One region of the Paenibacillus sp. FSL H8-0537 genome, then DNA from elsewhere that is predicted to be linked to it. Evidence: riboswitches for the same ligand, from Rfam matches in the RefSeq annotation. Region 1 holds a riboswitch; the other holds the start of a gene.
The links. Region 1 has a riboswitch for cobalamin ahead of cobJ (precorrin-3B C(17)-methyltransferase). Riboswitches for the same ligand answer to the same signal wherever they lie in the genome.
Positions count from the first base shown of each region.

Region 2: it holds a riboswitch for cobalamin, as region 1 does, so the genes downstream of both, MHB80_RS10680 (ABC transporter substrate-binding protein) here and cobJ (precorrin-3B C(17)-methyltransferase) in region 1, are expected to answer to the same signal.

Region 1 is NZ_CP150290.1:3,154,422-3,157,628, forward strand. Features, by position in the region: gene MHB80_RS13380 (leucine-rich repeat protein) at 1-342, shown strand, start outside; gene MHB80_RS13385 (DUF6376 family protein) at 662-1,135, shown strand; gene MHB80_RS13390 (hypothetical protein) at 1,160-1,429, shown strand; cobalamin riboswitch at 1,663-1,813, shown strand; gene cobJ (precorrin-3B C(17)-methyltransferase) at 1,978-3,207, shown strand, end outside.
Region 2 is NZ_CP150290.1:2,550,395-2,553,601, forward strand. Features, by position in the region: gene MHB80_RS10670 (helix-turn-helix transcriptional regulator) at 1-34, opposite strand, end outside; gene MHB80_RS10675 (NADH-dependent flavin oxidoreductase) at 167-1,285, opposite strand; cobalamin riboswitch at 1,415-1,612, shown strand; gene MHB80_RS10680 (ABC transporter substrate-binding protein) at 1,781-3,207, shown strand, end outside.

The DNA of each region.
Region 1 (3,207 bases):
AATGCGGCAGTGGCTAACGGGCTGGTTAGTGGCATCGGTGCCGGCCGTTTTGCGCCTAACGATCCAATTACCCGCGAGCAAATGGCCGTTGTGATTGCTGGGGCCTTAACCTTCACCAGCCATGGAACCGGTAGCGATGGGCAAGAGGGAGGCCATCTGGATGCTTTCACGGATCGAGACTCCATTTCTTCATGGGCGCAAGCTGCGGTAGTCCGAGCATCGGAAGACGGCATTATGAAAGGAATGGTGGACGGACGCTTTGCCCCGAGGGAGAATGTAACGAGGGCGCAGGCAGCGGTTATACTGAAAAGGTTCCTGCAATATGTACATTTTATCGATTAAATCAAGCAAAGTAATCAATCCCAAATGAATCGAGATACTCATTCATGGAATCGTCTGTAAAACGATAGTGAAGGAGCTTGCCTCGTGGCAGCTCCTTTTTGTCGTACAAGTAACTGGCAGATAGGTGTGAAATGTCGGTTGACAAGAAAATGGTTTAAATGAAATCCACGAAATCTTCGGGCTGTTTTAGTCTCATTTGATCTTATAGCCCACATAAATGATGGACAAGCTTATTAATAAGACGAAATGCAACCGTTTGGACGCTTATGCCGTATAAATAGTGCTCTGTGCCATACAGGCGGAAAGGAAGAGATTAAACATGACCATTCGTTCAGGAAAAAGCATACTTTTAATCATTGGAATGTTATTATTAGGAGGATGCTCGTTATTCGAGGATGCCAAGCAGGCGGTCAATTCCGTATCGAGCTCGGCCGACTATGTGACGGGGGCGGCTTCATACATGCAGACGCTGACAAGCTTCAGCGAGCAGGCGACGCAGCTTGCGGAGCAAGCCGTAAACGATGCAAGTGCACGCGCCGATTATAAGGAACAGCTAGTAGCTGTGCAGGAATCTATCAAGCAGTTTGGCGAGCTGCAAGCGCCGGATTTTGCCAAGGATGTCCATCAGACCGTGGTCGATTATAATTTGAAGCTGCAGGAAGGCATTGATGCGGTGCTGAAGCAGATCGAAGACGGCAAAGCATTGGTTGACGCAACGGAAATTCCAAATACGATTAACAAAATCAACGAGCTGTTAAATCAAGTCAATCAACTTCAGCAGCTGGTGTCGTAACGGTAAAGAGAGGAAGAATGAAAGATGAAAGTAAATATTTTGCATGCTAGCATGACGAACTCCAAGGAATCTGGTTTCGTAGGCAAGGTTCATTTTGAAGTAGAGGGTCAGACGAACCAATACGAAATTGCCCTTCACAGCCGCAAGGCGACTGAGTGGGGCTACGGTTTATTTTTTCTAAATGAATCAGGCAAGGAAGAGGATCTTTTAGCTGTTGAGGATGAGCTGGAAGAGGATGACGAGCTTTTTGATTCTCTCGTGAAAGCGGCTTGGGAAACACTGGAGAAGAAATAAACCTTTACGCGTAAATGGCTGAAGCCGTCCTCTGACGGCAAAGCTGCCGTTTCGAGGGTGAAATATAAGCCCATTTATAAGTGCAAAACTTATAAATTCTTATATTTTGAAAAATAGAGCTGGCGCCAGCATGGACATGCAGTCCGAGCTTGCGCTGGCTCTATTTGCGTCTAGGCTGATGGCATAAACGCACTTGTCGATCATACAATCTAATGTTATCATTAAGATTACAATTTAATAGGAAGGGAATAAGTGTCAGCAGGTGCGCAAGGCGCCCAAGTTGACTTAATAGGGAAGTCGGTGAGAGACCGGCGCGGACCCGCCACTGTATGAAGCGACTGACGCTTCAAAGCCAGGAGACCTGCTTATTTCAACGACACTGTAAACCTACGTGGATATTAGGAAGGTGTTAGAGATTGGATGGCCCTTCGCTGTCTGCGTTTAACAAGGACATTGGTCTTTTCAAGCATTTCTAACACATATCGTTAGAGGTGCTTTTTTTGTTGGATAGAAATTGTAAATTGCTACATAGAAGGAGTTGGGCATCAATGAGTGAAGCAGGCGTCGGCAAGCTGTTAATAATCGGATTCGGCCCAGGGAGCTTCGAGCATATTACGAAACGCGCCCGTGAAGCGATTCAGGAGAGCGATATAGTCATCGGCTATAACACGTATGTGGACTTGATTCGGGAGCTAATCAGCGATCAGGCGATTGTGCGGACAGGGATGACGGAGGAGGTCAGCCGGGCGCAGGAAGCGGTGCGCCAGGCGGAGAACGGCAAGAAGGTTGCCGTTATATCAAGCGGCGATGCGGGCGTGTACGGTATGGCAGGACTCGTGTATGAGGTGCTGATTGAGAAGGGCTGGAAGCGTAATGGCGGGGTAGAGGTTGAAGTCATTCCCGGCATTTCCGCCATTAACTCGACAGCGTCCCTGCTCGGCGCACCGATTATGCACGATGCTTGCACGATCAGCCTAAGCGATCATTTGACCCCTTGGGAGCTGATAGCGCGCAGAGTAGAAGCGGCAGGACAAGCGGATTTCGTCATTGCGCTTTATAACCCGCGCAGCGGCAGAAGAACACGGCAAATCGTGGAGACGCAGCGTATTTTGCTCAAATACCGCTCGCCAGATACGCCGGTTGGCATTGTGAAAAGCGCGTACCGCGACCGTGAGGATATTGTCGTGACGACGCTTGCCCGTATGCTTGACCATGATATCGGCATGCTGACAACGGTCGTTATCGGCAACTCCACAACCGTTAATTATGATGGGCTGATGATTACGCCGCGTGGCTATCAGCGCAAATATACGCTGGGCGAAGGCGCGCAGCCTTTGAAGCCTCACCAGCGTCTGCAAGAGAAGAATGAGCCGTGGGCGCTTCATACGGCAGGAATGCCGGAGCTCTCAGGTGATGGAGACTATCCTGAGGATGAATATGATAGGGCGGACTCTTTGGTGGAGCGGGAGGAGCCGCAAATGGCGATGCAAGACCAGCCGAGAAATGAAAATGGGCAAGGCGGCGGCGTAGCCGTTGCCATAGCGCCTCCAGCCGCACCCGTGAAGCCAGCTCCAGCTCCGGTTGATAAAGCTGCTTCATCGAGGGTGGAGTCAGCCGCGATGCCAGCTGTCTCGCCACTTCATTTGGCGATGGAAGCAGTACTGCTTAATGATCGCAGCAAGGGTATAGAGCCTAGTGGGGCATATGAGGAAGCCGCGAGCCCATTGCCTGTATTTACGCAGCAATCCGTTTTGGAGTTCGCCGTAAGCCCGGGTGTA
Region 2 (3,207 bases), 600 kb from region 1:
TAGACACAGCTTTAAGTATTGATAAAGTATCCATGAGGATTAGTATATCTACTTTTATAGAAATGTCAAATTGTTAGTCTCGGGTCGAAACGCGCCGCGCCGCCAAAGGACGGCGACAGCCGTTTCACCTTGTGCCTATTTGTGATCGATAGGGTGGACTTTGCAATTATTCCGTTATCGGAAACCAGCCTGGCGCATGCGTAATGGCTCCCCACAAGCCATTCGGGATGACAAGACGCTCTTGATCCTGCTTGGACAGCGTAGTCACAATATCCTGCTCGTTGCCTTGCTTGATTTTCTCCGTCCAATCCGGGTCGATAATGAGCTCGCGGCCTAGGGCGATGAACGGCACGCCGGAGTTTTTCGCTTGCAGAGCCTCTTCGGCAGTTGTGATGCCGCCAACTCCGATGAATGGAATGTGCTCGCTGTATTTTTCGACGAACCAGGCCATGCGGCTTTGTGAATCCTGTTCGCCTCTGCGCGGCTTCGACCAGAAATCATTAAGCGACACATGCAAATAATCCAGCTTCTGCTCGATTAGAGCGTTAACCAGATGGTACGAATGCTCCATCGTCAAGCCTTCTTCTTCAGGCTCCTCCGGCGAGAAGCGATAGCCCACCAGAAATGGCTGTGGCGCCATAGCTGCGGCTTTCTGAACGGCTTCAACGACGTAGAGCGGGAAAGCCATCCGTTTATGGACCGAGCCGCCCCAATCGTCGGTACGTACATTGGAAGCCGGGGAATAAAATTGCTGCAGCAGATAGCCGTTGGCACCGTGAATTTCTACGCCGTCAAAACCAGCCTCAATTGCACGGCGGGTCGCTTCGCCAAAGTCGGCGATAATCGCTTTGATTTCCTCCTCGGTTAGCTCGCGTGGTACAATACCGCCTTCTTGCTGGGCAATGCTGCTGGCGCTCACCAAATCATCATTCGGCACTAGGCCAGGGAAGCAGGATCTTCCGCCATGAAAAATTTGCAAAATCGCCTTCGCGCCGCGGCTTTTAATCGCATCGGCCAGACGCTTGAGGCTTGGGATCATTTCGTCGGTATCCGCGCCAAATTCGCCCGGGAAGCCTTTGCCGTTGCGGCTTACGTAGACGCAAGCTGTAACGACGATGCCGGGCCCCGCACTGCGACGGCTGTAGTAGGCGAGCTCCTCATCAGGCACTGTACCGTCCGGATTGGACGAGCAGGTTGTCATTGGCGCCATTACAATACGATTATGTACAGACATGCCATTCGTGAAAGTGAATGGTTCAAATAAAGGCTGAAATTGTGGTTTCATCAGTCGTTCCCTCCAGTTACGAAATGCTATCTACTTTATTTTATATCAGAAAATAAACAAAGGAAAGCGGAGGGAAAGGTTGCTTAAATGAAAGGGCTGGTATATAATCAACCAGATTTGCAAACAACTGAAAAATTGTGGGAATAAGGTGCGACAGCTGCGGCTGGAGCTTAAAAGGGAAGTTCGGTGCAAAACCGACGCGGTCCCGCCACTGTTACGGATTAGCTGAAGCTACAAGGCCACTGATCTCGCTTAGCGAGAATGGGAAGGCAGCTAGCAGCATTATTTCCGGTAGCCAGGAGACCTGCCTGTTCTGACAACACTGCTGTAACCTACGGAGAATAGGGAAGTGTTAGCGCGCATGCTTATTTGCTATGATGGAAAATAACAATAACAGGCAGCTCTATCCTTCCTATGACTGGAGGCAGAGCTGTCTTTTTTTTTGCGGATTTTTACAGGAAGATGATTTTGCTAGAGGGAGAGGAAATAGAAAAGATGAAACGTACACAAACGGCAAGAAATAAAAAAAGAATGGGTGTTTTATTCAGCCTCTGCTTGCTGCTGGCGCTGATGGGCTGCAGTGGTGCCAACGGCTCAAATGAACCCATCAGCAATAATGGGCTGTCGCAGCAGTCTGCTGCTCCTTCCGCCGCTGCGGATGCTGCTTCTGAAGAAATCGTGCTGGCTGCGCCGCGGGATTTAGCACCAGGACCACAAGATGCTTATTACACGAGCACTATTCTATACGTATGGGAGCCGCTAATTGCTGCTTCTGAGGATGGCAAGCCTGCTCCAAAGCTGGCGGAATCGTGGGAAATGTCCGCTGATGGCAAGGAATGGACCTTCATGCTGCGCAAAGGCGTGACGTTCCACGATGGCGCGCCATTCAACGCGGACGCGGCGCTTGCAAATTTTGCCCGTTACAAGCAGGTGAGCCCGAAGAGTTCGCCGTTCTATACGCTGGACATTAATCATTCATACCCTAGCCTTCAGGAAGTCGTGAAGGTTGATGAAAGCACGATTAAGCTTGTTTTCGAAAATCCGCAGCCGACGCTGCTGTATTCAATGATCAACTTCTCAAGTCCGATGTACAGCCCGAATAATTTTGACGACAACGGCGATTTCAACGGCCTGCCGCAAGGAACAGGTCCTTTCAAGCTTGTGCAGCATGAGAAGGATCAATATTCTTTGCTAGAAGCTTACGACGGCTATTATGGCGAAAAAGCAAAAGCTCAAAAAATCCGCGTCCGCGTCATACCGGACCCTGATACAAGGCTGGCTGCCCTTAAATCTGGGGAGATTTTGGGCGTCATGGATTTGGGAGCTATTCCTCCTGCCCTTGCCGAGGAGCTGCTGAAGGATGACCGCTTTGCTGTATCGACGGCAAAATCGACGATTTCCCACTACCTGCATCCGAACGGTGCCAAAGCGCCATTTAATGATTTGAAGATGCGTCAGGCGCTGAGTCTGATTATTGACCGCGAGCAGCTGGTGAAGGAGCTGTTTTTGGGTTATCCAACCGCTACAGCCAACATTCTAAATTCGACCTCGCCGTTTTACAAGGACATCCCTGCCGTTCATGATTCGGAAAAGGCAATCGCTCTGTCGCATGAGGTGCTTGGCGATAACAGGCAGGCGGTTACGCTAATTGTGCCAACTTATGGGCTTGACCGTTATCCGTATAAAGCGCAGGCCGAGCTGCTTCAGGCTGTGCTTCAACAATTGCAGCTGGACGTTACGATTCAAATATTGGATGGAGCAGCTTACAAGGAAGCACAGGCACAAGGAAACTTCGATTTGGCTATGGCCATTCAGGGGCTGCCGAACGGCGATCCTTATTCGATTTTGAACAATTATATGGCTAGCGAAGGCTCAAGCAATAAAAGCTATACGCTCGGTTACAGCAATGCCCGTGTGGATGA